Gimesia benthica: one gene and its partners. The protein of the gene in region 2 binds, or shares a complex with, the protein of the main gene of each other region. Links are inferred from orthologs where the notes say so. Each region holds a gene or a part of one and is shown on either strand. Other genes may lie near its edges.

Evidence for each region.
Region 1: the proteins of F1728_RS12330 (region 2) and F1728_RS01895 are in contact, whole or in part, in a solved structure (PDB 1A0O), measured with the Escherichia coli proteins. The link is inferred for Gimesia benthica from one-to-one orthologs.
Region 3: the proteins of F1728_RS12330 (region 2) and fliM are in contact, whole or in part, in a crystal structure (PDB 1F4V), measured with the Escherichia coli proteins. The link is inferred for Gimesia benthica from one-to-one orthologs.

Annotation. Positions count from the first base shown.
Region 1 is NZ_CP043930.1:435,806-446,781, reverse strand. Bases 3,458-6,693 are described here. They hold F1728_RS01895 (hybrid sensor histidine kinase/response regulator), read left to right. Parts: upstream 3,458-3,823; coding sequence 3,824-6,493; downstream 6,494-6,693. Other genes in these bases: F1728_RS01890 (chemotaxis protein CheW), read left to right, coding at 6,490-6,693. Outside these bases: F1728_RS01910 (histidine phosphatase family protein), read right to left, coding at 610-1,284; rpe (ribulose-phosphate 3-epimerase), read right to left, coding at 1,300-2,004; gap (type I glyceraldehyde-3-phosphate dehydrogenase), read right to left, coding at 2,281-3,303; more of F1728_RS01890, read left to right, coding at 6,694-6,960; F1728_RS01885 (methyl-accepting chemotaxis protein), read left to right, coding at 7,013-9,550; F1728_RS01880 (response regulator), read left to right, coding at 9,866-10,234; F1728_RS01875 (protein-glutamate methylesterase/protein-glutamine glutaminase), read left to right, coding at 10,231-10,976. UniProt on the Escherichia coli protein: Involved in the transmission of sensory signals from the chemoreceptors to the flagellar motors. CheA is autophosphorylated; it can transfer its phosphate group to either CheB or CheY.
Region 2 is NZ_CP043930.1:3,250,291-3,260,757, forward strand. Bases 3,673-6,399 are described here. They hold F1728_RS12330 (response regulator), read left to right. Parts: upstream 3,673-4,716; coding sequence 4,717-5,082; downstream 5,083-6,399. Other genes in these bases: F1728_RS12325 (chemotaxis protein CheX), read left to right, coding at 4,160-4,651; F1728_RS32575 (GGDEF domain-containing protein), read left to right, coding at 6,230-6,399. Outside these bases: F1728_RS12300 (HAD family hydrolase), read left to right, coding at 1-614; F1728_RS12305 (SOS response-associated peptidase), read right to left, coding at 611-1,297; F1728_RS12310 (aldo/keto reductase), read left to right, coding at 1,444-2,397; F1728_RS12315 (response regulator transcription factor), read right to left, coding at 2,421-3,086; F1728_RS12320 (hypothetical protein), read right to left, coding at 3,135-3,410; more of F1728_RS32575, read left to right, coding at 6,400-7,192; F1728_RS12340 (sodium:proton antiporter), read left to right, coding at 7,375-8,808; F1728_RS12345 (SGNH/GDSL hydrolase family protein), read right to left, coding at 8,923-10,323. UniProt on the Escherichia coli protein: Involved in the transmission of sensory signals from the chemoreceptors to the flagellar motors.
Region 3 is NZ_CP043930.1:2,198,642-2,209,366, forward strand. Bases 3,889-6,873 are described here. They hold fliM (flagellar motor switch protein FliM), read right to left. Parts: upstream 5,914-6,873; coding sequence 4,864-5,913; downstream 3,889-4,863. Other genes in these bases: rplT (50S ribosomal protein L20), read right to left, coding at 3,889-4,169; rpmI (50S ribosomal protein L35), read right to left, coding at 4,253-4,453; F1728_RS08340 (glutamate-5-semialdehyde dehydrogenase), read right to left, coding at 5,989-6,873. Also shown: F1728_RS08305 (sigma 54-interacting transcriptional regulator), read right to left, coding at 1-990; F1728_RS08310 (PQQ-binding-like beta-propeller repeat protein), read left to right, coding at 1,229-2,494; F1728_RS08315 (hypothetical protein), read left to right, coding at 2,702-3,151; F1728_RS08320 (hypothetical protein), read right to left, coding at 3,162-3,608; more of rplT, read right to left, coding at 3,813-3,888; more of F1728_RS08340, read right to left, coding at 6,874-7,263; F1728_RS08345 (Crp/Fnr family transcriptional regulator), read right to left, coding at 7,552-8,076; F1728_RS08350 (Glu/Leu/Phe/Val family dehydrogenase), read right to left, coding at 8,168-9,397; F1728_RS08355 (SGNH/GDSL hydrolase family protein), read right to left, coding at 9,739-10,725. UniProt on the Escherichia coli protein: FliM is one of three proteins (FliG, FliN, FliM) that forms the rotor-mounted switch complex (C ring), located at the base of the basal body.

The DNA of each region.
Region 1 (10,976 bases), 2.8 Mb from region 2 along the record:
ACTGAAATGAACAGTCCTCCCTTTTCGTGGTAGCGTCCCAGGGCTGCTGAAACTTTTCCCATCTGCATCAGGGAGAAGATGCCTTCGTGCATGCGGGCTCCCCCGCCGGAGCCACTGATGATGATCAGCGGGAGTTTGAGTTCCGTTGCCTGTTCGATGGCGCGGGTCAGTTTTTCGCCGACCACGGAACCCATGCTGCCCATGATGAAGGATGAGTCGGTAATGCCGATGACCAGCGGGCGACCACGCATGTAGCCTTTGCCGACAATACAGGCATCTTTGAGTCCGGTTTTTTTCTGCTCCGCGACCAGGCGTTCTTTGTAGGTTTTGCTTTTGTCAGCAAACTCGAGCGGATCGCCGGCGGTGAGGTCGGGATACCATTCTTCAAAGCTGTCCGGGTCGAGCAGCTGCTGGATCCGGGTGTGAGCCGAGATCGAGAAGTGGTGATCGCATTCCGGGCAGAGGCCGAGCCCCTGATCGACCTGTTTGCAGAACACGGTTGCGTTACAGGCAGGACAGCGTTGCCAGAGTCCTTCCGGCACCCCTCGCTTGGGGCGGGTGGTGTGGCTGAGCTTTGAATCGACGTTTGACTTGGGAGCAGAACTCATATTACTTAGCCTCCTCGTAGCGCCATTTTTCTGTATGGCAGCTTTGACCCTGTTGGGAATCCCTCTTTTCTGATTGATCGTCAAAATTTACCTGTTTTGAATCACTTTTTTTAGGGGGTGACTCAAGAATTTCCAACATTTCATTGTGACAGAAGCGTCCGGCGTGCTCAAAACAAATTTTTTCTTTCTGTTCGTTCCGCAGGAGGCTGGAAATGATCGTCGCCAGTGGTTCTGAAGCCACAATGGCAAAGTTCTGTTTCTTCTTCAGGTATTTCTGTAATGTTTTCTGAACCCGGTTGACCGCTTCCGAGGCGAGTTCCCCTTCAGGCGGGCAGACTGTTTCGGGAGATTCGGCCCATTGTTTGAGCAATTTGGGGTACTTCCGACGGACTTCTTCGTACTCCAGGCCTTGCCAGAGTCCCTGGTTCAGGTTCTTCAGGCCTTCCTTTTCCTTGACCGGAACTCCCAGGTTTTCGCCCAGCTGTTCGGCTGTTGACAGGGCGGGCTCTGATGAAGAAGTGATGATGGTTTCGATCCCTGCCTGTTCCAACTGGGGAATCAGATTTCGAACCTGCTCTTCCCCTTTCGCGTTCAGCGGAAGATCCAGGGTACCTTGAATTCGCTCATCTTTATCAAAGTCAGTACAACCAGGACGTATGAGTACCACAGTTGGCATGTTTTTGAATCTCTTTTATGTTAAGGAAGCTGTCCGGCTTCTGGCTATCTGGGCCAGATCGCTGACAGCAGTTGCGTAATCGGGCTCATTAAAAATGGCGCTTCCGACCACAAAATAATTGGCACCGGCCTGAGCTGCTGCGCCGATGGTATCTGGATCAATGCCTCCATCCACGGAGAGAATCGTTTCCGGAGAGATCATTGATTTCAATTGTCTGATTCGTTCGGGGCTGGTTTCGATGAAGGACTGCCCCCCAAAGCCAGGTTCCACGCTCATCACCAGCACCAGTCCGCAGGCATCCAGATACGGTTCGATCCGTTCCAGCGGTGTCTGGGGGCTGATCGCCAGACCGGGTAAGACCCCTGCCTCCTGGAGGCGATCCAGCAGACCCTGTGGTTCCGGCAATGCTTCGATATGGACGGTAATCGAATCGCAGCCAGCCTTGATGTAGTCATCAACATACTTTTCGGGATTGCTGATCATCAGGTGGGCGTCGAAAAACGACTTGGTCAATGGTCTGACCCGCTCAATGAGCATGGCTCCGTAGGAGAGGTTAGGGACAAAATGCCCATCCATGACATCCCAGTGGAGTACGGGCGCCTGAGCGGCATCCAGCAGCTCGACCTCACGGTGGAGGTTGCCGAAGTCACACTTCAGCATCGAGGGAGCAATTACCGGTGCATCTGATAACAGTTTGTGTTTGGTATTCGAGTCAATCATAGAATTCAGGAATAATATACAACTCAAAGCCAAAAGCAAGAGCTCTGAATCGTTCGCATCAAGAGTTTGATTTCTTGCGAGTTTTATGAATGGGATTACTGCTTTTATTATAAGCGGACTATTTTGACGATCTCAGTGATCATAGTCTAGTGGAAAGTAGAAATACCTGTTCTTGCGTGTAGTTGAGTCACTCTGGAAAAACAGCCGAGATGAAAACCATCTCGGCTGTTTTCGTAGTTCCGTCTCTAAGTCATATTCTATAAGGTTAGACGATGATTAGAGTTGCGCCAGACGGGCGATCATGTCGGCCGTCCGGTTTGAGTAACCGTATTCGTTGTCGTACCAGCTCAGAACTTTGATCATGTTGCCGCCGATCTGGGTGGTCCAGCTGGCGTCAAAGATGGAGCTGTGAGTGTTGCCGATGATGTCACTGGAGACGATCGGATCGGTGTTGTATTCCAGAATGCCCTTCAGAGGGCCTTCAGCGGCTGCTTTCATGGCAGCGTTGACATCGTCAGCTGAGGCGTCTTTGCTGAGGGTTACTACCAGGTCGGTAATTGAACCAGCGGGAACCGGAACACGCAGGCTGAGGCCGGTCAGTTTGCCGTTCAGGTCGGGCAGAACCAGACCGACGGCTTTGGCAGCACCGGTAGTGGTCGGAATGATGTTCACAGCGGCAGCACGGGCCCGCAGCGGGTCGGAGTGCAACTGGTCAGAAACACGCTGGTCGTTGGTGTAAGCGTGCACTGTGGTCATCAGACCGTGCTCAATACCGAAGTTTTCGTGAATGACTTTGGCCATGGGAGCCAGGCAGTTGGTGGTACAGCTGGCGTTGGAAACACAGTTGTGCTCTGAAGTCAGCTGATCATCGTTAACGCCGAAGACAACGGTCATGTCCGGAGTGTCTTTGGCAGGAGCGGAAATCACAACTTTACGAGCACCAGCGGTGATGTGGCTGTCGTAACCGGGGTTACCGTCTGCTTCACGTTTGGTGAAGAAACCGGTGGATTCCAGAGCCACTTCGACTCCGAGTTCTTTCCAGGGCAGATTGCGAGGATCGCGTTCTGCACAGACCCGTACGGTTTTACCGTTGACGATCAGGTTGCTGCCTTCTGCTTCGACAGTTCCGGGGAAACGACCCTGAACACTGTCGTACTTCAACAGCCATGCCAGTTTCTGAGGATCACCCAGGTCGTTGATGGCAACCACTTCGAATTCGTCGGGACGGGCAGCCAGTGCTCTGAATGTGATACGACCAATGCGTCCAAAACCGTTAATACCTACCTTTACAGCAGCCACAGGACTCACTCCTTACATCTGAATGAAATTTATATCTATCTGTTGACGGCAGATCCGCTGGAAGACAATTCCTCGGGGATCTCGATGCGCGTACTTTGTAACTCGTTTTCGGGGCTGATTGTAATAGTCTATGCACGGCCACACAACCGAACGCAGCAACTCGTTTGAGTTCTTAATTATTCAACAATGTTAAGTATTTGTGTGTGTACTCAGTGACTGGTGAATGTCCCAGGAGATTGTGGGCGAATTTACTGGACAGATACTGTTCGCGGGCGCTGGCTTGAAACAAATTTCGACAAGTATTCCCCTCCCTGCGCGAAGTCTGGATCACACGACCTCAAGGGGCTCCAGCAAAAATGACGATAGTGCTTGAGAGGAGAATACTTACATCTAGAGGGAATATATCGACAGATCATGCATCGGGGAACGTTGATAAGACCCTGACTGTAAGTAACTTAGCTCCTCCCGCCAGGTCTCAAATTTACTATATAATATGTTCCCTAATCACCAGGACGGGCTGATGGACGATATTCTGCAGGAGTTTTTGGCAGAAAGCTGGGAAAACTTAGGTCAACTCGACTCTGAAATCGTTGAGTTGGAAAAGGATCCTCAGAATGCTGAGCTGATCGCCAGCATCTTTCGGACGATTCATACGATTAAGGGAACCTGTGGTTTTCTGGGACTGACGAATCTGGGAGCGGTCGCGCATTCAGCTGAAAATGTGCTGGGTAAGATGCGCGAGCGGATGATGGAAGTTTCTCCCGGAGCGATTTCTCTGGTGCTGGAAGCCGTCGACAGTATTAAAGAGCTGTTGCAGGGGCTGGAAGCGACTGGAGAAGAGCCCAAGACCGATCATTCAACTCTGACCGGCATGCTGGATGACCTGGCAAATCTGGCTACGGCCCCCGTAGCAGAACCTGCCGCTGCCCCGGAAACAGTGGCCACTACAGAGCCGGCAGAGATCAGTGCTCCTGCAGTAGTTGCGGCACCCTCCCCTGCAGAATCAGCAACCATCGAATCTCAACCAGTGGCTGAAGCTCCCGCGCAAGAGGTCAGAGCACCAGAACCGACACCAGCTTCTCCCGAAGTCGTGGCGGATGCTGCCGATGATGGGGCTAAATCATCTAAGGTCAGCGTTGCCGATCTTTCGATTCGCGTGAATGTGAACGTTGTCGACAGTCTGATGAACCTGGTCGGGGAACTGGTGCTGACACGAAATCAGCTGCTGCAGCTGGCACGGGGAGATGAGGAATCGAAGTATGCAGCGCCGATCACCCATTTGAACCGGGTGACAACCGATTTGCAGGAAGGGGTGATGAAGACCCGAATGCAGCCTATCGGAAATGCCTGGAATAAGCTGCCCCGCCTGGTGCGTGACCTGTCTCAGGTGACACATAAACATATCGAACTGGTAATGACCGGTGCGGAAACCGAACTCGACCGCACGGTGCTGGATGCCATCAAAGACCCATTGACGCATATGGTCCGCAACTCGGCTGACCATGGCATTGAAGCTCCCGAGATCCGTAAGGCCAACGGAAAGCCGGAATCGGGGACCATTCATCTGAATGCCTATCACGAAGGCGGTCATGTGATTATTGAGATTCAGGACGACGGAGCCGGCATCAGCCGTGAACGGGTTCTGAAAAAGGCAATTTCACAGGGGCTGATCAACGAAGCCGATGCCGACACAATGACGGACAGCCACGTCTTCTCCATGATTTTCCAGCCTGGCTTTTCGACGGCAGAACAGGTCAGTTCCATTTCCGGTCGCGGCGTGGGTATGGATGTAGTACGGACCCAGATTGAAAAAATCGGCGGGACCGTCGACCTGAATTCGAAGATGGGCAAAGGTACGACTGTCCGGATCAAGATTCCGTTGACGCTCGCGATTGTCTCGGCCCTGGTACTCGAGAGTGGCGGTCAGCCATTCGCGATTCCTCAGTTGGGTGTTGTCGAACTGGTACGTCTCTCCGCTGAAGACCGTACGAAAATTGAAACAATTCATGACAAGAAAGTCTTCCGTCTGCGGGATCGACTGCTGCCGCTGGTCCATCTGAATGAAGTTCTGCAACTGGAAGAAGTGGCACTTGAAGATGATGACGATTTGCACGATACAAACATCGTGGTTGTCCAGGTTGGCGAAGACCAGTTCGGGCTGATTGTATCGCGGATCTTCGACACGGAAGAGATCGTGGTCAAACCGGTGGGACGCCTGCTGAAAAACATTGGCCTGTATCAGGGGACAACGATCCTTGGTGACGGGCGGGTTGTGATGATTCTCGATGTCGGGGGAATCTTCAACCAGTGCGGTGGCAGTTCTTCGCACTCCCAGGCAGTGGCTGAAGAAAATAACTCTGGTGCCGGACGGGAAACGATCAGCATGCTGCTGTTCGGTATCGGCGACAATGAAACCATGGCCGTCCCGCTTTCGCTGGTCGCCCGACTGGAAGAATTCCCGCTGGACAGCATTGAACTGAATGGCGGCCGGAAAGTTGTCCAATATCGAGACAACCTGCTGCCGTTACTTTCGGTGGAAGGTGCCGGGTATGGTGGTGGAGAATCCATAGATCCTCAGCCTGTGGTCGTGTTCTCGGAGAACAGCCGATCGATGGGCCTGATGGTCAGCGAGATTAAAGACATCATCGATGAGCAGCTCGTGATCCGCATGCAGTCTGATCGGCCGGGTGTACTGGGGACGGCAATCATCGGTAAGAATGCGATCGATGTGATTGATACTCAATATTATGTGATGCGTTCCACCCCCAACTGGTTTGCCAAAGTGGAAGATAAGAAATCCTTCCGGGTGCTGGTGGTTGATGATTCGATGTTCTTCCGTCAGCTGGTCGCGACTGCTTTGGAGACCGCAGGCTACTCTGTGGCAACCTGTGACAGCTGCGTGGCAGCGGTAGAGATTCTGGAACGCAATGCGAATTTCCAGGCGATTGTTACCGATCTCGATCTGCCGATGATGGATGGCTTCGAATTCTGCGAATGGGTGAAAGAACAGTCGAACACGCAGGAGACCTGCGTGCTGGCCATGACCTCTTCCAACAGCAGTGCAGATCAGGCGCGGGCCACCGAGGCCGGCTTTGATCAGTTCCTGGTCAAATTCAATTCTCACGAACTCATTTCCTGTCTGGATGAGCACTTTGCCCGGACGAAACATAGTGCAGGAGTCAATGCATGAGCCTTACAGCGACTGATTCAACCAGCGGCATGGAGTCGCAGTTAGATTATTCGAGTCAGTATGTCTCGTTCCGCGTGGATGGTCAGCTGCTGGGAATTCCTGTGAATATGGTGCAGGAAGTCCTGACGGAGCAGGTGATTTCGCCGACTCCCCTGGCCCGCCCGGAAATTAAAGGGTTGCTCAACCTGCGGGGACAGATTGTGACGGCGGTCAGCCTGCGGAAACGACTGGGACTGCCTGACCTGGACAACGAAGAATCAATGAATGTCGTGACGCGGCTGGGAGGCGAGTCTTTCAGTCTGCTGGTCGACGAAGTGGGAGACGTGATCAACGTTTCCGGACGTTCGATGGAACCGGTACCCCGGACTTTGGATCCACACTGGCGCTCGGTCACGATTGGAGTGTTTCAGCTGGACGAGGGACTGTTCGTCATCCTGGATGTCGAAACGATCCTGAATTTTGACTGAGTTTCGTTCTGTTTTCGGCGCATTTTAAAAGGGCCAAATCGTGGATTTAAATGTGACTGCACTTCGAGAATCGTTCGAGCTGGTGGCACCCCGGGCCGACCAGCTGGCAGAACGGTTCTATGAGAAGTTATTCGAAGATTATCCCGATCTTCTGCGCTATTTTACGCATACCGACTTTTCCGAGCAGCGGGGCAAACTGATTCAGGCACTGGTGCTGGTGATGAAGTCACTGGAAAATCCCACTGCTCTGACCCGGGTCCTGCATCAACTGGGAAAAGAACATGACGAAATGGGTGTCCAGGAAGACGATTACCCACCTGTCACACAAACGCTGTTGAGTGTGCTGGCTGAGTTTGCCGGCGAACACTGGAGTGATGAACTGGAAGACGCCTGGGATCAGGCACTGACAGCGGTAGCAAACCTGATGATTGAAGGAGCCAAAGACTCAAGTCGCGCAAAGCAACTTCAATCAACGGCTGCCGGGGGCTCAATGGGAGCCGACTTTGAAGCGGAAGCGTCTGACGTGGACCCTGACCTGACTTCAGAGACTTTAAACCAAACACAAACCGAACAGTCTATTCGATCTGAAGAGCAGATCAACCATCCTAAGGAGAAGAGTGAAATGTCGATTGATTCAGTACAGAATACGGGACAGAGCGCGGCTACTGAACGGTCGCAGAATCTTGATCAGTTTTACGGCATTGTGGAATTCAGTCCACAGGCCACCCTGTTTGTCAGTGCTCAAGGCGAGTTGACCTACATCAACCGCAAGGGACAGGAACTGCTGAATCAATTCAGCGGCGAACTGGGACTGACAGCACAACAGGTTGTCGGTGGCAGCATCAATCAGCTGGCTGCCCGCATTCCTGAACTGCAGACCGCAATTACCGGTCTGGTGGGAGAGAAAACGATCACCGCTCCTGTGGGACAACGTTACCTGGAAATCAGTCTCTCTGCTGCCAGTGGTGAGTCTGGTGCGGGCGTTGGAACTGTCATGACCTGGAAGGACGTCACCGAGACTATCCAGCAGGAAGAAGAGAACTGCGACCTGTCCGGTCAGCTGGGCGCAATCAGCGATGCCCAGGCTGTGATTGAATTCAAGATGGATGGCACGATCATCAAGGCCAACGACAATTTCTGTAAAACTGTCGGTTACACACTTGAAGAAATTCAGGGTAAACATCACCGGATGTTCGTAGACAGCGAGTTTCAGAACAGTCCTGAATATCAGGAATTCTGGGAAAAACTGAATGCCGGGATTAACCAGGTTGCTGAGTACAAGCGCATCGGTAAAGGTGGAAAAGAGATCTGGATTTCCGCCTCTTATAATCCCATCAAAAACAAGAGTGGGAAACTGGTGAAGGTCGTCAAATATGCGTCCGATATCACCGAGAAGAAGCTGGCCGAAGCCGAGATGGTGCGTGTGCAGAACATGATGGACAACATTCCGATCAATGTGCTGCTGGCGAACCGCGATTTCGAACTGGTCTACATGAACCCTGCTTCTTACAAACAGTTGAAAGCCATCGAGCATCTGCTGCCCAAGCCCGTTGATCAGCTGGTTGGTCAGAGCATCGACATTTTCCATAAGAATCCGGAGATGCAGCGGCGGATGCTGGCTGATCCGTCCAACATGCCTCACCGGGCAAAAATCAAGGTGGGCGACGAAACTCTGGACCTGCTGGCAACAGCAATCACCGACAAGGAAGGCAATTACATCGGCCCGATGGTCAGCTGGTCTCTGATTACTGATCAGGTCAAGCTGGCTGATGATTTCGAAAGCGAAATTCAGGGCATCGTAAGTGTAGTTACCTCGTCTGCTACAGAAATGCAGGCCAGCTCGAAGAGCCTGTCTGACATGGCTGATGAAACGGCTCGTCAGTCGCAGGTTGTGGCTGCGGCCAGTGAAGAGGCAACCCGCAACGTGGAGACCGTCTCTTCAGCTGCTGAAGAGTTGAGTGCTTCGATCAGCGAGATTGCCCGTCACGTGCAGGAACAGTCGCACATGACATCGCAGGCTGTGGGTGAAGCAGATCGTACGAATGAGACCATCAAAGAACTGGGTGATGCCAGCAGTGAAATTGGTCAGGTCGTGAAAGTGATTACTTCGATTGCTCAGCAGACTAACCTGCTGGCACTGAATGCGACCATAGAAGCTGCCCGGGCCGGTGAAGCTGGTAAAGGGTTTGCTGTGGTAGCGAACGAAGTGAAAGAACTGGCTCGCCAGACTGCTCGTGCTACGGAAGAAATCAGCGAGAAGATTTCTGCGATCCAGGGATCGACGAACATTGCGGTTTCGGCCATCGGTTCGATTGGGGAAAGCATTCGTAAGATCAACGAAATTTCCACAACAATTGCGAGTGCCGTTGAAGAACAGACCGCTGCTACGAATGAGATTTCCCGTAACGTCGCGGAAGCGGCTCGCGGAACTGCCGAAGTGACCAACAACATTTCGGGTGTTTCCCAGGCAGCCAGCGAGAGTGGTACGGCAGCAAACGACATGCTGGCCGCTGCTCAGGGGCTGACTCAGGAATCGGTCAAACTGGACGACGCTGCTGCCAACTTCCTGAAGCGGATGCGTTCCATCTAAGCAGGTCGGCCCTGACGGGCAGACACTGCAGGTCAATCAAATCAACCGTCAGTCTGAGCTCATGTATATTTACAAATGCCAGATCTGACGGTTTTTTTGTTTTAACAACGAGACTGAGGTTCAGGCAAAACACTCAAAGCTGCTGAAATTTAAGGATTTTGGACTTTGCTGGACTCCGGTACAAAATCGTGTCCTAGACTTCGAATGAGAAAAGAAACGACCGCCTGTCCGCGGGGTGCGATTGTAACAGATTCACCAGTTTTGCGGGTCGGCATTTGATTAAACGATAACTTACATACTGGGAGACCGGTGATAATGAAAACGGTATTACTTGTAGACGATTCCCGTGCAGTGCGACTGGTTGGTCGCCGCATGATGGGGGCGTTTGGCCTGGAAGTTCTGGAAGCGGAAGATGGTAAGCAGGCTCTGGAAGTCGCGCGTGCGAATCCGGAACTGGATGCGATTTTACTGGACTGGAACATGCCGATCATGGATGGGATGGAGTTTCTGACCGCACTGCGTGCGGAAGATCGTCAGAAGCAGCCCATCGTTGTGATGTGCACTACGGAAAATGATATGCCCCGTATCGTACAGGCCATGCAGGCTGGTGCCAACGAGTACATCATGAAGCCGTTCACTGAAGACATCATTCGAGACAAATTTGAAGAGACAGGTGTTTTGTGAGCCATCCGGTAATCAAAGTACTTCTGGTTGATGACTCGGCTGTGATTCGTGGATTAATGACGCAGGCAATTAATCTCGATGATCAGATCAGTGTTGTCGGTTCCGCAATGCACGGTCAGGCTGCGTTAACCTGGTTAAATGCACACCAGGCGGATGTCGTTGTGCTCGATGTGGAAATGCCGGTGATGGATGGGATCAGCTGTCTGAAGCAGCTGAGACAAAGCCATCCTGACCTGCCGGTGATCATGGCCAGTTCTCTGACCCGTGCCGGAGCAGAAATTACTCTGCAGGCGCTGGATCTGGGGGCCGCCGGATGTGTTGCCAAACCGGTCGCGTCGAATGCGGCTGAGGCAATCGCCCAGATGGCTCACGATCTATTGCCTTTAATCAAGGCACTGGTTCGAAACAGGCAGACCGACTCTCAGAGTCTGACCCAACTGCAGGTGCGTACGACCGCGTCTCCTGTAAAAACTCCCATGGTACTGGTCATCGGATCCAGCACGGGAGGGCCCAATGCTTTAAAAACAGTATTGTCCGCCCTGCCCGAGAAGTTTTCGCTGCCGATTCTGATTGCCCAGCATATGCCACCCTTGTTTACACGAACACTGGCGGAACATATCCAGCGGGATACCGGTCGACCGACTTCAGAAGCGGTTGATGGTGCTTTGATTGAAAGAGGTCATATCTACATCGCGCCAGGTGATTATCACATGGTGGTCGACAAGCAGAATGATCGCATGGT
Region 2 (10,467 bases):
AAGACGAATTCCAGGTAGCCGCCCCCATCGAGGGTATCCCGACGGCCGGCCGCACCGATCACTCGATCATGGTCGATCTGTTTGAATACTTTAAGATCGAAAACACCAGCGCCAACCGCAAGCGTTTCGAAGCCGGTTATCTCAGGCTGCTCGCGTCCAATCTGAAGACCCACCAGGGACGCGTGCTGCCGGGCATCCGTGACATTCTGGATACCCTGGCCGAACACGAGCATGTCGACCTGGGTCTCTTGACCGGAAATTTTGAGCAGGGCGCGCATCAGAAACTGACACATTACGATCTACACCACTTTTTCGAATTTGGTGCTTACGGAGATCATCATGCTGATCGCAACGATGTCGCCCATGAAGCGATTCGGCAGATTCAACTGCGCCACGCTCCCGAACTGCTGACGCAGGCGACCATCTGGGTCATCGGCGATACCCCCAGTGACATCACCTGTGCCCGGGCCATCGGCGCCCAGGTCATTGCGGTCGCCACCGGCGTCTATCCCCTGGAAGAACTGGAAAAGTGCAAACCCGACTACCTGTTCGCACACTTCGAAGAGATCCAGCCGGTCCTCTCGCTGTTCGCGCCTCCTCCGGTAACGTTTTAGAACAGCGTTTTCTGTTCGCGGATCGGTTCGATGCATTCGGGGGAATCGTTGGCCACTCGATTCACGAAGGAACTGACCGGGTAAGCCTGCATCTCGTCTGCAGGATAGGTCTGCAGCAGAGTTTCCAGCTGCGGAATCGGCGTGGTGTCGGCACTCAGCCATTTGCGGTACTGTTCCGGTCTCAGGATCACCGGCATCCGCGGATGAATGCCTTCCAGCAATGAATTGGCAGCGGTCGTCAACACACTGCAGGTTTCCAGTTCGCTGCCGTCCAGACTGCTCCACTGTTCCCACAATCCCGCCATCGCGAACAGGGGTTCCTCACCCAGACGCACACACATCGCCTGCTTCGAACGATTGCCGGCACTCTTCCATTCATAAAACCCATTTGCAGGAATCAGGCAGCGACGATAACGGAATGCGTTTTTAAACGAAGGTTTTGAAGCTGCGGTTTCCGAACGGGCGTTGATCATCGCCTGTCCCGGCTGCGGATCTTTGGACCACGCGGGAATAAAACCCCATTGAAAATGCCGGACCTCGAGCTCCGCACCAGCATTCGTAATCGCCAGCACGGGCTGGGAAGGAGCGATGTTGTAACGCGGGGAAACCCGCGGAAATGACACCATCTGAAACAGCCGCTTGATTTCTTCGTCAGGCGAAAACAGGAAAAAACGGGCACACATGCTGGATACGCTCTTCACTCTTTTGAAACAGGAAAGGCGGTACAATGGTTGACACCAGAGCCTGTTATCTTAAATGATGAGGACCACAAGTGCCATTCAGAACCCGGGCACAGCAGAAACTCACACACGCGGAAGGATCAAACAGCATGAGCCAGTTACGCACCATCGGCAAAACAGACATCCAGATCACCCCCATCGCCATGGGCTGCTGGCCCATCTCCGGGGTTACCAGCGTGGATGTCACCGAAGAGGCCAGCCTGGCTACGCTCCAGGCCGCGTTTGATGCAGGCATCAACTTCTTTGACACCGCTTACTGCTACGGATATGACGGCGAGAGTGAAAAACTGATTGCCAAAGCCCTGGGAGAGAAGCGGGATGAGATTGTCATCGCTTCCAAAGGAGGCATTCACTGGAAAGACCGGAAACAGGTCCGCGACGCCTCCCCCGCCCGCATCATACAGGAATGCGATGAGAGTCTGCAGCGACTGAACACCGACCGCATCGATCTGCACTATCTGCACGGCCCCGATCCGGAAATCCCGGTCGGTGAATCTGCAGCCGCGTTCAACGAGTTGCGGGAAGCGGGCAAGATTCGCTCCGTCGGCGTTTCCAACTTCACGCTGGAACAGCTGCAGGAATTTCACGCGGTCTGCCCGATCTCAGCCTATCAACCCCGCTATAACATGCTGCAGCGGGACATCGAACTGGATCGCCTCCCCTGGTGCAGAGACAACGAGATTTCGGTGATGGCGTACTGGCCTTTGATGAAAGGTCTGCTGGCCGGCAAACTCGCGCGGGATCATCAGTTCGACCCGCAGGATGGCAGACAGAAATATCCCATGTTTCATGGAGCGGAATGGGAAAAGAACCAGGACTTCCTGGATGAACTCCGCACGCTTTCCACGGAATGGGAACACTCGATTGCAGAGATCGTCATCCGCTGGACAATCCAGCAGCCCGGCATCACATGTGCCTTATGTGGTGCCAAACGTCCGGAGCAGATTCAGGAAAATGCGGAGGTGATGAATTTTGAACTCTCCGAATCACAACTGGAGACCCTTGATCGCCTGATTGCAGAGCGAGGGCCAATCCAATCCTGATCGGGAGTTCCCGTCAGGAGACACTAAGGGAGTGTCAATCCTTCGCGAATGGAATAGCGGGCCAACTCGACACGGTCGTGAATGCCCAGCTTGTGCATGATTCGATACTTGTGACTGTCGATCGATTTCTCCGACAGGTGCATCGACCGGGCCACCTCTTTCACACTCTTTCCGCGTGCCAGATGCCGCAGTACTTCAATCTGACGCGAGGTCAATGAAGTCAGCATGCTCTGTGACTGAATCGAGTAGCGGTTCCTTTTCTGGTCGTAAACCAGACGTTCCTGGACCGATTGAGAGAAACAGTATTCGCCACGGGCAGCCTTCTTGATCGCATGGATCAGCGATTCAATCGGTTCTCCTTTGAGCAGGTAGCCGACAGCATTCACTCGTAATGCCAGCTCAATGAAGATGTCTGACAGATAACCTGTCAGGAAAATCATTTTGGTATTCTTGAGTCGGGAGGTGATTTCCTCAGCAATGTCAAACGAGCCACGTCCCGGCAGTTCGACATCCAGAATGACGACGTCTGGTTCTGTTTCCAGAATCAGTGACAACCCTTCATCCGCATTAGTCGCTGTCCCCACGACTTCGATCTGAGTATCTCTGTGAAAGCGTGAGACTAGTGAATCAACCAGCATCAAGTGATCGTCCACCAGGACAATTCGAATTAGATCAGTGGAAGTTAACATTCTGGCCCCCGAGAAAAGAAATGATTAGATATCAATAAACTGAACGGTTCAATCTAATTTCTGACTTGTATCTGGATGTGTAACTCCTTCCAGAAAATCTCTACATTGTTTGGATAGTTCCAGTACGTCGTTAGCCGCAGTATCAACCAGAGGCTCCAGATCCTGCAGAACGACTGCCAGTTCCGGTTCCAGCTGGCTGGAGGGTAATCCCGCCAGGTGCTCGTGTTGACACTGTAAAATGGTCAGGAAGTTATTTAAGCGATGGCAAGTTGTTCGAACATGCTGCGCAAAATCGACTTGCTCTTGATTGATAGAATGAGACATTAGATTCGAACACTTTGAAAGTGGGTATCTAGATATTTATATCAGCACCAAAGTAAACTGTACTGCACTTCTTTCTGTTTTTGAATACTGAAAAAATCAAGTTCAGTGAACGAGATGTGAAAACCAAACTTTTCAGCTAGAAATGAGCTTGTTTAGTAGGTGAAAACCACTACTTCTGATACCTGCGAACACATCGTAAACGATTTATGTTTGGTGACTCAATAACAATATTTTTGTTTTTGGTGATACCGCACGTTCGGGTGTGCTGATTCAGACAATTCTTGCCTTGCATGCCTGAAAACAGGTGTTTTCTTCCTTTTATTAAGGAATGGCGCTTCGCAGTCACGTTTCTGCCTGATGCGTAAGGGCTTCTTTGAATTTCCTGCTGCCCTGGACAGGGAAATCAGGGATCTCCCTCCCTCTGCATTCTACCAATAAGGAGGGATTTCACTGCATTTGTCAGGGGGGGGTTGCGAGATATTCGTTACAGCCGGCAAACTCGGAAATGTTGCCTGCGGGTCGAGTTTTTTCTCATGAATCAGATGTTGATATTTTAGCACATCTGATTTTCCGTGATCTATGTTCTAAATGCATACTCACATGACAGTCTCAGTCCCCCGATTGACCGATGTGGAAGCGACATGGTCAATCACGACAGGGGTACTGATTTTAAGAGAATAATATTTCGTACCACATCGCAACGGAATCGGGCCCTCTGTGATCGATTCTGAAGAAGCAGGAATTCGAGAATGACATCATCTTCAACTCTCAGTAAATCTGAACTCACTGCCGAATTTGTGAACCCGATCATCAGTTCCACGATTTCCGTTTTTGAAATGATGCTGGGTTGCACCCCCAAACGGACCGGTCTGAGTTTAAAACAGGACGTGATCCCACAACACGAATTGAGTGCCGTCATCGGTATCTCCGGAAAGGCAGCCGGCACGCTGGTTTTGAGCCTGTCCGAAAGCGTTGGTAAAGGCGTGCTGGACCGCATGCTGGGAATCACGGCTGAAGAAATCAACGACGAAGTCTGTGATGCTGTATGTGAACTCGCCAACATGATTGCCGGTTCTGCGAAGGCACAACTGGAACACCTGGAAGCTTCCATCAGTATTCCGAACATCATCACCGGGAAAGGTCATACCGTCCATTACCCATCCAATGTGTCGCCGATCTGTATCTCCTTTGAATCAGAAATCGGAGCGTTCTCTATCGAAGCAGGCTTCTCTGATCGATAGATCCACCACTGATTAAACTCTGTTTTAACTCGCCAAAAAAACTTTAAATATAAGAGGCCAGTCCGATGAAAGTTTTACTCGTAGACGACTCAGGAACAATGAGAACTATCCAGAAGCGCTGTCTGTCGAAACTGGGTATTGAAGACGTTACCGAAGCAGAAGATGGGGTTCAGGCCCTGGAGCACTTTATCAACAACCAGTTCGATATCGTACTCAGCGACTGGAACATGCCCAACATGGATGGCTTACAGCTGCTGAAAGAAATCCGTCAGCGGAACAAAGACATTCCTGTCATCATGATTACCACCGAAGCTGAACGGGCACGTGTTGTGACTGCCATCCAGGCTGGTGTTTCAGATTACCTGGTGAAGCCGTTTACTCCCGACAGCCTGAAAAGCAAGCTGGAACGTTGGGTCACCTCGCACGCCTGAGGCTCGTTGAGCCGTCAGGCTGACAGGCTGAATAAGTATCGGTTCACTGAATATTGCCCAGGCAGGCAGGGCAATCTCTGTTTTATAAGAATGGCTGCAGCCAGGCTGAGTAAAAATTCCTTGAAGGTCATCACACATGATTTCTCCTGAAAAAATCTGGTCGTCGGATCAATTACCTACCCTACCCGCCGTCGCAGTAAAGTTGCTGGACCTGTCTAAGGATCCGGACACTGATATCAAGGATGTCATTGACACCATCAAGGCAGATCCCGCGATCACAGCCAAAATCCTGAAGGCCAGTAACTCATCCTTCTTCGGGCTGCGATCCGAGTGTAAGGGTATCGAACGGGCCGTCCCTCTGCTGGGAACCATGGTGGTTACTTCGCTGGCGCTGAGCTTCTCGCTCTCCGAAGCAGCAATCACACAGGGTCCTCTGAAATCACGCTACGATTCGTACTGGAAACAATCGATCATCCAGTCTGCCGCCGCCGAGTTACTAGCCACCCGACTGGGTAACGAACTCAAATACGACAGCTTCCTCATCGGACTCCTGCAGGATATCGGGCACCTGGCCATGCTCCGCTCGATCCCCAATGACCTGTTGCCCGTACTCGAACAGGCTGAAAAGCAGCAGCGTGACATGTCTGAAGTCGAAACCGAAGTCCTGGGAATCAACCATACTGAAGTCGGCGTGAAAATGATGGAACGCTGGCAGATGTCCGAACAGTTCCAGATCGCCATCGAACATCATCACGACACATTCGAACAATTAAAGGCCCTCCAGTCCGATCCCAACTTTAACCTGATCATCATCATCTCTGCCTCGGCCGCCATTGGTGATTACTTCTGCTCCCCCAACAGCGGTCTCGCATTACAACGACTGCAGCAGTTGATGGCAGAGTTCTACAACATGCCCATTGATGATCTGCACGGGTTCCTGGAAGAGGTCAAGTACCGTTTTGAAGAGGCTGCCCAGATCTTCCAGGTCAACATGGATGACATCGAATCGCCTTATGAAATCATGGCCAAAGCCAACGAACAACTGGTGCAGTTGACCATGAAAGCCCAGGTCGATTCCACGCAGGCTTTCGCCCGCCAGGCTGCCATCGAAGAGCAGAAGGTAAAACTGGAATCCGAAAACAAACAGCTGCAGAGCAAAGCAATTCACGACCCGCTGACCAAAACCTACAATCGCAGCTACTTCAACGAATACTTCGAAAAAGAACTGCATCGCTGTGCCCGCTCTGCCCAGCCGATCGGAATCATTTTCTCCGACATCGACCGCTTCAAAAGTCTGAACGACACCTACGGCCACCAGTTCGGTGACCTGGTCCTGCAGCGTGTTGCCAAAGTCGCCAGTGAATCCACACGACGCTCCGACATCTTCTGCCGCTACGGCGGTGAGGAATTCGTCATCATGGTCAACAATCCCTCTGAAAACGGGATCCATGAACTCGCGGAACGTCTGCGGAAACTGATCGAAAACGAAGTGATTGAATTCGAAGGCAAACGCGTACCCGTTACCGCCAGCCTGGGTGCGGTAGTGGGTATCCCGCCTCGCGACATGACCGGCTTCGGAGAACGCCTGATCGCAGAAGCGGATGAAGCCATGTATAATTCAAAAGAGAATGGCCGCAACCAGGTTCACGTACGCTCGATCATCAGCCAGGAAGACAACGAACTGCAGAAGCTGGTCAAACGCAGCCGCTTCAGTCGCTGGCTGGTTACCAAGAAAATTTTTGATATCCCGACCATTTCCAAAGCACTCTTGAAGTGCCCTCAACAGGAAACACAGACGAAAATCGGTGAACTGGCAGTCAATGAAAAACTGCTGACCAGTAACCAGGTCACAGAGATACTCGAAGCACAGCAGAAAAATGGACAGCGATTCGGGGAAATCGCCATCCAGAGGCAACTGCTTACCCGTGAGCAGGTGGCTTATCTGCTCGCAATACAGATCGAACCGCCGATCGTTCTGGGGAAAACGCTGATCTCGCTGGAGATGCTGCAAAGTGCAGAGACAGCGGAGCTGGTAAAGCTGTATCTGTCGGAATTCAAAGCCAGTGCGGCTCCGATGGAAGAACGCCGCAGTGAATTCGCAAATTCATAAATTCAATTTGTGAAATCCTGCCGACGTGGAAGTTGTACACAGGGTCGGTTCCTGCCATAATCCCGAGTTGACCACACGCCAGTTAGCAAGCTGAGCTCTTGTTATCACCGTTCTACATGAAAACGGATTTTCGCGCTTTAACCCATTTTTTCATAATCCCCAAGTAACGGAGGGCGATTGAGATGAACTTAATCGCTGATACATACGCGCAACTGGAAGCAACCTCATTTGTGGCCACGACTGAACAACCGCACGAGGAACATCATGGCCATGCCGAACCTCCCGCCTTTTATAGTGTAATTCCGTTCGCCGCGCTTTTGCTGTGTATCGCTTTTCTACCCCTGATTCATAAAACGGAAGAGTGGTGGGAACATAACAAAAACCGGTTTCTGGTCGCAGTCAGCCTGGGTCTGGTGACCCTGCTCTATTACACATTCCTATACGGACACGGCGTCGTCGATCATGGCACACACGAGCTGTCAGCTCCCGGGTTCCCTGCCGCTGTCGTCGTCCTCAAGAATGCGATTCTCGGGGAATACATCCCCTTCATCGCCCTCTTGTTTTCCCTGTATGTCATCAGCGGCGGAATCGCGTTCAACGGCCATCTGGTGGGACGACCGATTCTGAATACGGGCATCATTGCCATCGGTGGCGCGATCGCCAGCTTCATCGGAACCACAGGCGCCGCCATGCTCCTGATCCGTCCTTTGCTGAAAGCGAATGCCAAACGTGACTATGTGGCACACACGGTTATCTTTTTCATCTTTGTCGTCTGTAACACCGGCGGCTGTCTGCTCCCCATTGGTGACCCCCCCCTGTTCCTGGGCTTTTTAAGAGGCGTCCCCTTTACCTGGACGCTGACGCTCTGGCCTGAGTGGCTCGCCATGAATGGCATGCTGCTGGCCGTTTATTTTGCCTTCGATACCGTCCGCTATCGCAAAGAAAACAAAGCCAAGGTGGAAGCCGTTCCGGAAGACCCTGAACCTTTCGCACTCAAAGGGGGCATTAACTTCCTCTGGCTGCTGATGGTCATCTTCTGCGTCGCACTGCTGGACCCCTCCAAAACGGTCCCGGGGACCAGTTGGAGTGCACCTCACTTTTTCCGTGAAGGCTGCATGTTTGCCCTGGCAGGCATTTCCCTGCTCACAACTTCGAAAAGTATTCGCGAGCAGAACTCCTTCAATTACGAAGCCATCGTCGAAGTCGCCGCCCTCTTCGTCGGTATTTTTATCTGCATGCAGGCTCCCGTACAGATCCTGAATGTCTACGGTGCCTCGCTGGGCATTGATTCCCCGGCGAAGTTCTACTGGGCCACAGGCACGCTCTCCAGCTTTCTGGACAACGCTCCGACCTATGTCGTCTTCTTTGAAACGGCCAAATCTGCGGGCGGCAGTCCTCCCATGGTTGCCGGCGTCAGTGAAATTGAGCTGGTTGCCATCAGTTTGGGAGCCGTCTTCATGGGAGCCATGACCTATATCGGCAATGGTCCCAACTTCATGGTTAAAGCGATCGCCGAAAAGAACAACATTCGCATGCCCAGCTTCTTTGGCTACATGTTTTACAGCTGTCTGTTCCTGTTACCACTTTCAATTCTGCTGACGATCTTCTTCCTGTAAGCAGCCGGTATCCAGAACCGCAACCGTACAAAATAAAACAGGCAGTCCGGGTTTCAAACCCGGGCTGCCTGTTGTTTTATAACATCTCGAATCAAGTTCTGATGTCAGCGTCGCTTACTTTTTCTTAGCAGCGGTCACCTTCTTCAGGACATACTTCCGGGCCTCAGGCTGATTGATCTCATAGATCTTATCTTCCAGGGCTTTCGCAGCTGCTTCGCTCTCCTGGATCACGCGATCCTGGTCGGCCAGACGTTTCTCCAGCTGTGCCACAGCAGCCACCTTTTTCGGGTCCTTCTGATCCCCCTGTGCGTCCAGTTCCCGCTTCATCCGCGCGTATGACTGAAATGCACGCCAGCTGTTACGTTTGTCTTTTACGGGGCCGTCATTGCGTTCCTTGTTCAACAACGCGACCTGCATCGCCTGCTGGTACTGAGGCGTCTTTGGATTTCCCTGCAGTTCTACATGCCGGGCCAGGGTCGTGTTGGAGTATTGTCCCACGACTTCCCCATCGATAGACAGTTCATACCGGCCGGGGGGCAGGTCATGGATCGACAGCGATTCCTGACTCATGCGATGCCCCAGTTTCGTCAACTCTGCGCCCAGCTTCGCTTCAGCAGGCACTACCCAGGGCAGGCTGTCAGCCAGCCAGGTGAAGGAGACGCCGTCGTCTGAATATTTCAGATCAGACAGCTTACCGCCACGCGCTGTCGAGGTGGCCTCACCGTTGGCTTTTTTACTGACGGTGATCCGCGAAACCTGTCGTTGCACGTTCATGTCAGACAGCAGGGCAAACGCCATCACCACCTGCCCTGGCGCATCGGGATGCACGGCGTCCCTGATGATCGTGAACTGAGGATTTTTCTGACGTTCCGCAATCGTGATGTTATTCAACGGTCCGTACATGTCCACAAACCCGAAACCGGATTCGGCAGCAACTTCACGCAGCCAGGTTCCATAGTACGCCAGAACCGAGTTATACAGCTCTACCGAAGCCGGATCCCGCGGGCGTTTTCCCATGCGGGCCGCCCGGGCGTCGAACATGGTTGGCGTCATCAGGATCGGAGTCGCACCAATGCCTTCGATCTTGCTGATCAGCTCTTTCATGTCATCGTAGTAGGTCTTGAAAATCTCATCATTGAAGGGCTGATAGCGGCCGTCGTTCATTCCCAGCAGCACGGTCACATACTTGGGATGATAGGCGGCGACGTCCCGGTCAAAACGAGCCAGGGCATCCCAGGCCTTTGCGCCACCCACGCCTGCATTATGAAACTTCAGACGCATTTTCGGATAACGGGTGTAAAAGAAATCTTCAACATACTGGGTGTAGAGGCACTGGTGCGTAATACTGTCTCCCAGGAAGACAATGGAATCGCCGGTCTGCAATTCCATCTTGGACAGCGGCGCCTGATGCGTCTTTTGTTCCGCTTCCTGAGCGGATAAAAGCGTAGTTGCCTGCAGCAACAGACAGACTGCTGCCAGGCGGATCAGTTGATAGCTGATCTTCGGATATTTCATGATGTTTCCCCTGCGTAAAGGTTCTCTGGAGTGTCAACGCGTCAGTATTGTTGACGAAAAGCATTGTTCATTTCGTCTAATGTCCCCTGAGTCACATCGATTTGCAAGCATCATCCCGGACGTCCCTCAGTTTTTCCTGGAACA
Region 3 (10,725 bases), 1.1 Mb from region 2 along the record:
TGAAACCGCCAGCTGATCGGCGAGCGCCAGCGTGAATTCCAGATCCTCTGAATCCAGCGGATTATCGGGGTTGGTCGAATAAAGGTGAATCAGCCCCGACACTCCGTTCTTGTTACGTAGAGGAGCACAGATCACACTCTGGGCATGAATCTTCCCCAGGCTGTCGCGTGTCGAGAGCTTGCTGTCATCGGCGATGTTGTGCGCCAGCAGCGCATCCCCCTCGTCGAAGACCATCTTGGAAAGGTAGTCGGACGGCTTCCGATAAGGCAGCTCATCCACGGACTGAAATGCGATCACCCTCAGATTTTCCGGCTTACGGGGCAGGCTTTTACTCGGATCGAGGTTCAGAATCGCACCAATGTCGGCACTGGTTCCTTCAAACAGGCCGTTCAGCACGATCTGGCACAGCTCCTGTTCGGACTGGGCATTCCCCATCTCCAGAGCCAGTCGATACAGACGCCCCAGTTCCCGGCTGGCACGATCCCGGTCGATCTGTGCGGGGGGGGGCGGCGTGTGAAAGCGGGTGTGGCTTTTCCGCTGAATAATCTCGGGCATATTCAGCTCATCCCAGCTCGACTGCTGCCCGACTCCCATCGTCTCGCTGTCGATCACCGCACTCGAGCCGTCCGAAGTCGGACGCGCAGAGAATCGCGAGACATCGAAGGTGAAGATCGCCTCGCTGTCACCGATCTCGACCACATCCCCTTCCTGCAGTCGATGGTCCTGCGATATCGCGAGTCCCTGCACCAATGTGCCGTTACGGCTGCCCAGATCGCGAATGTACCAGCCACCATCGCTGTAGAAGATCTCACAGTGGCTGCGGCTGCAGACTTCGTCGTCCAGTACGATTCGATTGGTCGGAGCACGCCCGATGGTCGTCACCTGGCGGTCCACCAGACGGTAGACCTTGCCCCGTTCGTCCACTTCCTGCACGATCAGGTAGGCCACCGTTGAGGCAGTCTTGGAATTTTGTTTTTCAGAATTATGCATAGATAATTACGCAGGAAAGAACACACAGACCTCCGGCCCGTGCACCTGATGCCTCATGAAAGAACTGACAGGCATGCGTTTCGCAAACATTGCCGAAACCCGTACGCCCTGTTTACTTACGATAGCCCTATCAAATATTATATTCAATTAACTTGCACCAGAACATAAAATTCGTCAAGCTAATCCTGTGAAATCTCAATAACATCCTGCCTGTAATTCCGCATATAGAGAATCTCCCATGAAAGATTTACTACCTTCCCGTGCGTTCTCTCCTGCCCTGAAGTTCACAGCAGCCCTCTGCTTCTGCCTGCTGGCGTTTTCCTCCATTCAGGCCGAAAACTGGCCTCGTTTCCGGGGGATTGACGGTTCTGGCCTCTCCAGCGAGAAGGGCTTCCCCCAAAGCTGGACCGAAAAGGACTACGCCTGGCACAAAGAACTCCCGGGCCTCGGACACTCGTCTCCCTCCATCTGGGGAGACAACCTGTTCGTCACCGCCGCCCTGGGTGAAGGCGAAACACGCTACCTCTTCTGCCTCGACCCCAAAACCGGGGAAGAAAAGTGGAAGCGGGAAACCAAACTGAAAAAGAGCCACAAGCACCGCAAAGGGAGCTGGGCTTCCAGCACGCCGGCCACCGATGGCGAGCATGTGTATGTCGAATTCGCAGACGAAGAATCTTACATGCTCATCTGCTACGATTTCAAAGGCAATAAGATCTGGGAACGCGACCTGGGTTCCTTCACCAGCCAGCACGGTCACGGCAGTTCCCCCATGATCTACAAGAACCTGGTCATCGCCACCAACGATCAGCAGGGGCCCAGCTCGGTCACTGCCTTCAACAAGCTCAACGGAGAAATCGTCTGGAAAGCCGACCGGGCCGTCCGGAGAACCTCCTACGCGACTCCAATCATTGTCGAACACCCCAACACCGGACCACAGCTGATCTGCGTCAGTGGGGCCACCGGTATCAGCAGCCTCGATCCGGAAAACGGTAAAGTCATCTGGACCACCGGCGAATTTCCGATGCGAACCGTCTCCTCACCCGTCTACGGCGAAGGACTGATCTTCGCCACTTGTGGCGGCGGAGGTCGCGGCAAGCTGCTCTACGGCGTCGATCCCACCGGATCCGGAAACATCAAGGAAACCCACATCAAATACGAACGGTCCACCAAGCTGCCTTATGTGCCGACCCCCGTTGTCTACGAAGGGCACCTCTACCTCTGGGGCGATGCCGGCGTGGTCAGCTGTGTTGATCTCACCACCCAGAAGAACGTCTGGACCGAACGTATCGCAGGCGACTACAGCAGCTCTCCCGTCTGCATTAACGGCGTCCTGTACTGCATCGACGAAAATGGTGAAGTCGCCATGGTCGACGCCTCTCCCAAATTCAAAGCTTACGAAAAAATCAAGCTCGGAGACCAGAGCCACGCTACCGTGGTCGTCGCCAACGGACGCATGTTCCTGCGAACCTTCAAGCATCTCTACTGCCTCGAAGCCAAAAAGTAAGCACAGCAGTGATGGATACAGAATTAGAAAAAACTGATTCATATCAATCACGGGTTCTGTTATAATTCAGTTACAACGGTATGACGGGCTTCCGCGTTCTCTGGAAGCCCGTTCCATTTCCTTTTGACAGACTCTCCAGACGAGATACCGGGCCATCTCAAATCTGTCAGTGACTCTGATTGAAATTTTGAAAAAGAAGGACTGACCATGCCCGCTTGGCCCGGCGGCCCCTGTCCACGCTGTGGGGAGGACATGCCTGCAAACCTCGTTCACTGCCAGACCTGTCGTGAGCTGCTGAATGAAGACCTCGAACACGACACTGTCGAGATCCCCGCCTTTCACCCGCTCAAGGAACTCGCCGTCCGCATTGACGCCTTTCCGATCGGCTTCTACTTCCAGTGCCCCGACTGCCGCAAAGAACTCCGGGTCCACAAAAAGTATCTGGGCAAACAGGTCAGCTGCAACTTCTGTCAGTCCACAATCCAGCTCCCTGACGAATCCCACAGCCATGTCGCTTCCGCGTTCTACACGAAGTGCCCACACTGTGAAGAAGAGCTGCGCATCGCCCGCAAATACCTGGGCTCTGTCGCCGCCTGCAAGTTCTGCAAGGGGCATATTCAGCTGCTGGAAAAACCTGCCGACCCCGTCGACAGTTGAATCCTCAGGCTCACTGGAGCACCTGCTCCGTCGCCTGTCCGGCTGACTGCTCACTCTCAGCCGCCTCTTCCGCACTCTGCCAGGTGACATCCGCCTGAGCGGGCCGCGTCTTATAGAGCTCGCCCTGCTCATTGAACAGCAACGCGACATTCATGTGCCAGCGGTTTCCGTTCTCCTGCTCCCACAGATCGCAGTAATAGATGGACGGGCTGGAAGCAAATTCCCCGCTGATTCCGGCGTCCGTCAGCTTTTGAATCGCCTCGGCTTTCGGCGTGCCCAAAGGAGCGATCGCCAGAATCTTCTGAGACTGCTCTTCAAACACCAGCGGGGCAGGCACGACGCGACGCACGCCGGTACAACCAGCCAGGAGACAGACGCACGATACGCCCAGCGTCCACGCCAGCAGCAATCTTCGGAGCTGCTGCTGTCGGTACGATACTCGCCTTAAGTGAGTCATACTCTCCTGCCTCCCTGCGGATCAAAACGAGAAACCCAGGCCTGCCTAAGCCCACAGGCGGGAACGATGACTGAATTTACCAGATCCTTCCCGTTTTGCGTATGGCAATTTTCGCTCTCCCCGCAGCCAGGTACAAACGCAAACAGCCGGACCTGTTAAAAACAGATCCGGCTGGAATTTGGCTTATTTCAGCAGAAAGGCAGATTATGCTGCCAGAGCTGCCTGTGCTGCTTTGACGATCTCATCGAAGATCTGAGGCTGAGAAATCGCCAGCTCGCTGAGAGACTTCCGGTTCAGCGTGATGCCCGCTTTGGACAGACCGTTAATGAACTGCGAATAGTTCGTACCCCTTGCACGACAGGCAGCGGTGATACGGGTAATCCACAGAGCGCGGAATTCACGTTTGCGAACCCGACGGTCACGGTAGGCATAAGCACGAGACCGAATGATTGTTTCTTTTACGGTACGCAACAACTTGCTGCGGCCACCGTAATTACCACGGGCTTCTTTAAACAGTCTTTTCTTGGCTCGACGTCGAGCTGAACCTTTGCTAACTCGCATTATTACTTTCCAACTGAATGTGTAATCTGGATTCTGTCAGGATCGTTTCCCCGCGTGCCGTTGTCAGGGGAATCGGGAACGGCTTAAGAACCGGGACGCAGGGCTTCCACGATCAGCTTCGCTTCCGTTCCGGTCACGACGCCATCGCTACGCAGACCGATTTTCCGCTTGGGGCTCTTCTTGCTCAGAATGTGGCCCCGAAATGCTTTGCGGTGCTTGGCTTTTCCTGAAGCGGTAATCTTAAAACGCTTCTTCAATCCTTTGTGAGTCTTTTGCTTGGGCATTGTTCTTCAATCTTCGTAAATGACTTCAGCTTTCGCCGGCCCTCTGACACAACAGAGTTTCTAGGCGTAAGTCCTGAATGACACTATCTATATATCTCTTTACCGGACCAGATTTCACCCGGTCAACAGCAAAGAATACTGTTCATAAAAACAGAAACCACAACGGTAGCGCTGTAGATTGATCGGGCAGTATAATCAGCCTCCCCTCTGGTTTTCCACCGAAACGGGAGTAAATTCCGTATTCCTGCAGAGAAAAAAACCGATTTCCCGAAAACTCGCGTTCTCCGGTCGACGTGAACGCTCGGAATCCATCAATCTTGCAGGTGATGGCTCCCGCTGCAGGTTATTCAGCAGTGGCTCAACCAGTAAAATGTAAACTTATGACCACACCGCCGGCGTGCTCGTCTGCGTCAGGCCTGGCCTGCTTCCGCCTGCTTGATTCGCTGCTCGATGATATCTTTGGGTATCGCCAGCATTTTTTCAATGCTGATCGCCTTATGCCCCTTATAAACACCCGGATAAGCCGTGAAGACCGGTGCCCCTTCGATTTCCACCGTCAGGCTCTGGGCACTCCCCTTGTTACACATGATCACATCACCGACAGCCAGATTCATTACCTCACCCGCAGTCAGCCGACTGTGATCCAGCTCCACCTTCATCTCGATCTTGGACTTGGAGACACTCGCTTCCAGATTCAACTGCTGACGCATGTCAGGCGTTTTCTTCTTATAAGCCGACCAGGTATCTGAAGTCAGCTTGTTCGATAGCGGCTCAATCGTATTAAAGGGAATACAGAGGTTGATAATTCCCCGGGTCTCCCCCATCGTCACTTCGAAAGAGATCAGCACGATCACTTCGTTCGGCGGCACGATCTGAACCAGCTGGGGATTACTTTCCACCTGGGAAACCCGCAGCTTCCAGTCGCAGAGGTTACTCCAGGCAGATTCGATCCCCTCAATCGCCAGGCCGGTAATACGCGACACCAGGCGGATTTCGATTTCGGTAAGAGCCCGATTGGGATAGGCACCGTGCGTGTGGCCATCCCCTCCCAGCAGCCGGTCGATGATCGGGAAGATAATCGATGGGCTGATATCCAGAATAATATGTCCGTCCAGCGTCTCGGATTCGAGCAGGTTGAAGCAGGTCGGGTTTTCCAGACTGAAGACGAATTCAGAATACGTCAGCTGGTCTACACTGATCAGTTTGACTTCAATAATCGACCGCAGCATCCCGCTGAGTGCCGCCCCGAACTCCCGGCTGAAGCTTTCATGCAAAGCGCGAAACGCCCGCATCTGCTCTTTACTGACGCGTTCCGGGCGTTTGAAGTCGTAGATGCTGATCTGGGAATTGAAATCGGTATTCCGGGCCGCCGGTCGACTCCCCCCACCGGAAGAGCCGGCAGATGGATCCAGCGCCGATAACAGCGATTCCACTTCATTTTGACTGAGTACATCTGCCATCCCTGGCCTCCCTGTAATTCACAGCCCGCCGGGATATGAGGCTCACCGGCCGGGTCGCAAAAACTTGTTTCCCCTCTATTCTCTGATCTGCCCTGCTCCGTGGGCCACGTATTTATAACTCGTCAATTCGTTGAGCCCACAGGGGCCCCGTGCATGAAATTTGTCTGTGCTGATACCGATTTCCGCTCCCAGACCGAACTCACCCCCATCATTGAAACGCGTGCTGGCATTCACGATTACAGCCGCAGAATCGACCTCGGTCGTGAACTTCTCTGCTGCCGCCAGTTCGGTCGTGATGATGGATTCGGTATGCCCCGAACCGTACTGATGAATGTGCTCAATCGCAGCATCCATATCCTCGACAACCTTAACCGACAGGATCTTCGCCCCGTACTCGGTGCCATAATCTTCCTCGGTCGCAGGCACACCGCTTCCCACCAGTTCCAGCGACCGGGGACAACACCGCAGCTCAACCCCCGCATCCAGCAGTGCTTTCGCAACTTCCGGTAATAAGGTCTCTGCGACATCCGCATGCACCAGCAGACACTCGGCGGCATTACACACACCGGGCCGTTGACACTTACTGTTGACCGTAATCCGCTTTGACAGTTCCGGATCCGCCGTCTTATCGAGATAGACGTGGCAGATTCCGTCGAAATGCTTGATCACAGGCATCGTGGCATCACGGGCCACACGCTCGATCAGCCCCTTACCACCACGGGGAATGGTCACGTCAATGTATTTGTTCAACTTCAGAAAATGCCCCACCGCTTCGCGATCGGTGGTCTCCACCAGTTGTACGGCCTGCTCAGGCAGCCCCACGTCGCGGAGCCCTTCCTGCAGCAGCTGATAAAAGGCCATATTGCTGTGAAAGGCTTCTTTTCCGCCGCGTAAGATCACCGCGTTGCCGCTCTTCACGCATAATGCGGCCGCATCAATGGTCACATTCGGACGCGACTCATAAATGAAGAACACCACGCCCAGAGGCACCCGCACCCGGGTTACCAGCAGACCGTTGGGACGCATGTTACTGTCAATCACTTCGCCAACCGGATTAGGCAAAGCCATGATCTCTTCCAGCGCCGTGACAATGCCCTCCAGCCGCGCTTCGGTCAATCGCAGACGGTCAATCGACGCTTCCGACAAACCGTATTCGGGAGCCTGCTCGATATCGCGTTCGTTCGCAGCCAGTAAATCAGGAGTCCGTTCCCGAATCAGTTCGGTCATCCGACGGAGCCAGGCATTCTTCTGGTTCCCATTAGCGGAAACCAGTTTACGCGATGCAGCGCGGGCCTGCTGAGCCAGTTGTTCGGTGTATTGCGCCAGGTCTAATTCGGTCGTACTACTCATAACTTCAAGCGATCTAAGCAGGGATTCACCGGCCCCTGCCACCGGGTTAATCTGAAACTGATAACAGCTGTGGAATGTGGATTCTCAAAATATTGACACAGACTTCCCCCGGCCGGTGCGCTTCTGTATCGCCCACCGCAGTCCAGACGAACCGGGTTCCGCATTCCGGAGTATCAGCAATCAGCGGAAATGTGTCAACGCGGGATCACTTTTCGCGCTGATAACCTTCTAATTTTATCTATTTTAAACGCTCTCCGGAAGAATTTGAGTTCCCGGAGAGACCTCTGCTCAGAATTGCCAGTCGGAATACAGTTTGGAACGAAACTCGTGCCATTCCGCATTCTTGTTCTTGGTACCACAGCTTTCAACCATTTCTGCTGACCATTTATCCATGGTCCTCAACCGGTCAGACATGATTCGCACGGTATTATAAACGACTTTCTGCGCCCCGCTGACTCCCGCTTTCAGCAGTTGATCGAAATTCTTCCAGGGGATCCGCACGATGGACACATCGGAAGTCGCCACCACGCTCGCCGAATGCGGAGCCGGTTTGAAAAAGGACATTTCACCAAAAATGGACAGGGGCCCCAACTCGGTCAATGTCTGCTCATCTCCGTTGGAAAGCTGCTTGCGAACCTCGCAGGTACCGCGCTGAATGATCCAGAGATACCGGGTCGAATTACCTTCATCCAGAATGCGGACTCCTTCCGGAAAATCCTCTGTCTCAGCCTGGTCGAGCAATTCGTCCATTTCCTCCGGCGTAACTGACTGAAACAACACGCAGTCATTGATCAGCTGCTCTGTGGAAACCATTTATATCACCTCTTCTATAGCGCCTGGTGTAAAATTAAGTTAGCTTTTGATCACTGCCTAATCATGGCTGTGATCCCTTTAAAAACCGCGATCAGATGCCTCCCATCACGGTGGCTCGCCCCACACGACCAATGCCCAGAATATAGGCCGCGATGCGGAGCGATACTTTTTTATCAGTGGCAATCTTCCAGACAAGCTCAAAGCTGTCATCCATAATACGGTCTAACTCGGAACGAACGCGAGCTTTTTCCCAGCTGAAGTGCTGTCTGTTCTGAACCCATTCGAAGTAACTGACGGTTACTCCGCCGGCATTGGCCAGAATATCGGGCACCACCACGATCTCATTTTTCGAGAAAATTTCATCCGCATCCGGATCAGTCGGGTTGTTCGCAGCTTCAATAATGCACCGCGCCCGGACCTCTTTGGCGTTCTCTTTCGTCAGCACGCCACCCAGGGCTGCCGGAATCAGCACGGTCACATTGGAAGCCAGAACTTCATCATTCGAAATCGCTTCCGTCTCCGGAAACCCGCGCACGGCCTTGGTATCTTTGCAGTATTCCATCAGCTTGGGAATGTTGATCCCGTCCGCACAGTAAATGCCCCCGCTGGCATCGGAAACCGCGACAATCTTGGCTCCGAACTCATCCAGAAATTGTGCGGCAAAGCTCCCCACGTTGCCGAATCCCTGAATCGCCACAGTCGCACCGGACAGATCGATCTTCATGTGATCCAGAGTCTGCCGTGTGATCATCGCCACGCCGCGGCCCGTCGCTTCTTCACGACCGTCCGCACCATGCAGTTCCAGCGGTTTTCCGGTCACACACGCCGGGTTGAAGCCACAATACTTTTCATACTGGTTCATGATCCAGGCCATCACCTGGGCGTTGGTTCCCATGTCCGGGGCCGGAATATCTTTCAGGGGACCGATCACATCGTAAATCTTATCGATAAACTTGCGCGTGACGCGTTCCAGTTCTCCCTGGGACAGCTTGGACACATCGACCGAGATGCCCCCTTTCGCTCCTCCGTAAGGAATGTTGACCAGCGCGGTTTTCCAGGTCATCAGGGATGCCAGGGCCAGCACTTCATCGCCGTTCACTTCGGGGTGAAAACGCAGTCCCCCTTTCATGGGTCCGCGGGAGCTGTCGTGCTGTACACGGTAACCGATGTAAGTGGCAATTTCCCCGTTGTCGCGTTCGATCGCAACTTCTACCTTGACCTCGCGCTCCGGCGTCCTGAGCAGTTCCTGCATGTTCCGCGAAAGCCCCACCTGACGGGAAGCCTGGTCGAAGTAACGGCATGCGGTCTCGTATGAACTCATGAAAATCTTTCCTCAATCAATTTCAAAACCGGTCCCGCAGTAACGGCTCAGAGACCTCAGCAGATCAAATTTCCGCATTGCAGCGACCGATGAATATTTTTCGCTACCAGCTGCCCTGTGAAGCGGACTTCACATAAGTAAAAGATAGGTCGTAGTTTTGTCTTAAACCCTTTGAAAATCAAAGAATTTGCCATTCTACACCCGGTTGAGGGAAGCCCCTTAAACCAGGCGATGTCTCTTTGTTCCCAGGCAGCCTGACGATGAATCAGACAGCTCTGGAACAGCCTCTACAATCACGATAGTTGTTATAGTCCGTTTATTCATCTTTATTACCGGTTTTCTCAGCGCAGCGGAGCCAGTGCCTGTTGAGGCGCCTGCTCGGAAGGTGAGGGAACCGGATCAGACCAGATGCCGGGGATCTCCTTTAAAATATAAAGTGCCAGCTCGCGGGCATACAACGCATGCCCCTCACGCGAGAACTGGGGTACGTTCTCCAGAAAATAACGATCCGGATTCTGAATCGCCTGAAATACGGGCGAAGTATCACAATAGGGCACATTCAACTGTTTGGAGTACGTCTCCAGCAGCTCAAATGGAAACCGGCTGCCGTACTTCACCCCTTCGCGGACTCCCACCGCGGCCCGCGCATTTTTTCCACTCATCGCGGACTCGGAAACCTGCCAGGGCTTGGGATAAGTCGCCAGAATGAACCGAGAATAGGTTCCCTGTGAGATCTGCTGAATATTCTGTATCGGCTCCAGCGTCTGACGCACATACACGGACCAGTCGGGCGGATGATCCTCCAGCCAGAGAAAAGTCCCCTGGGGAGTATCAATATCTCGATCCAGTCCCGCAGGCTGGTTCTGAACCCAGTAATCTCCTAACCATCTCAGCAGATATCGGTAGACCAGAAAATGGCTTTCCAGCTTCTCGGGAGCATTCATCTCTTCAAACAGCGGATGCATCGCACAGAGCGGCACGCCCGTGTCTCCGATCTGCGTGAAGCGGCGTAATGCGTGATCATTGGCAACATCGGACATATCAAAATTAAACAGGATCAGATCCGGCTGCAGCCCAGACAGCGAATGCCGCAGATGCAGATAAGACATCAGCGGACAGGCATCAGGCACCCCCGCGTTGATCACTTCCACCTTGAGCTGAGTCTGTTTCTGCAGCAGTTGTTCCAGCCTGACGCAGAACGTATCCTCGTCAGCCATTTCAGGGGCCAGGACGGTCTCTCCGCCCAGGCAGAGGATCCGGTACACGCCCGTCGGCTTGGGAATCGCATATTCTTTGCCCCGCAGTCCCATGCTGTTGATCGAAAACTG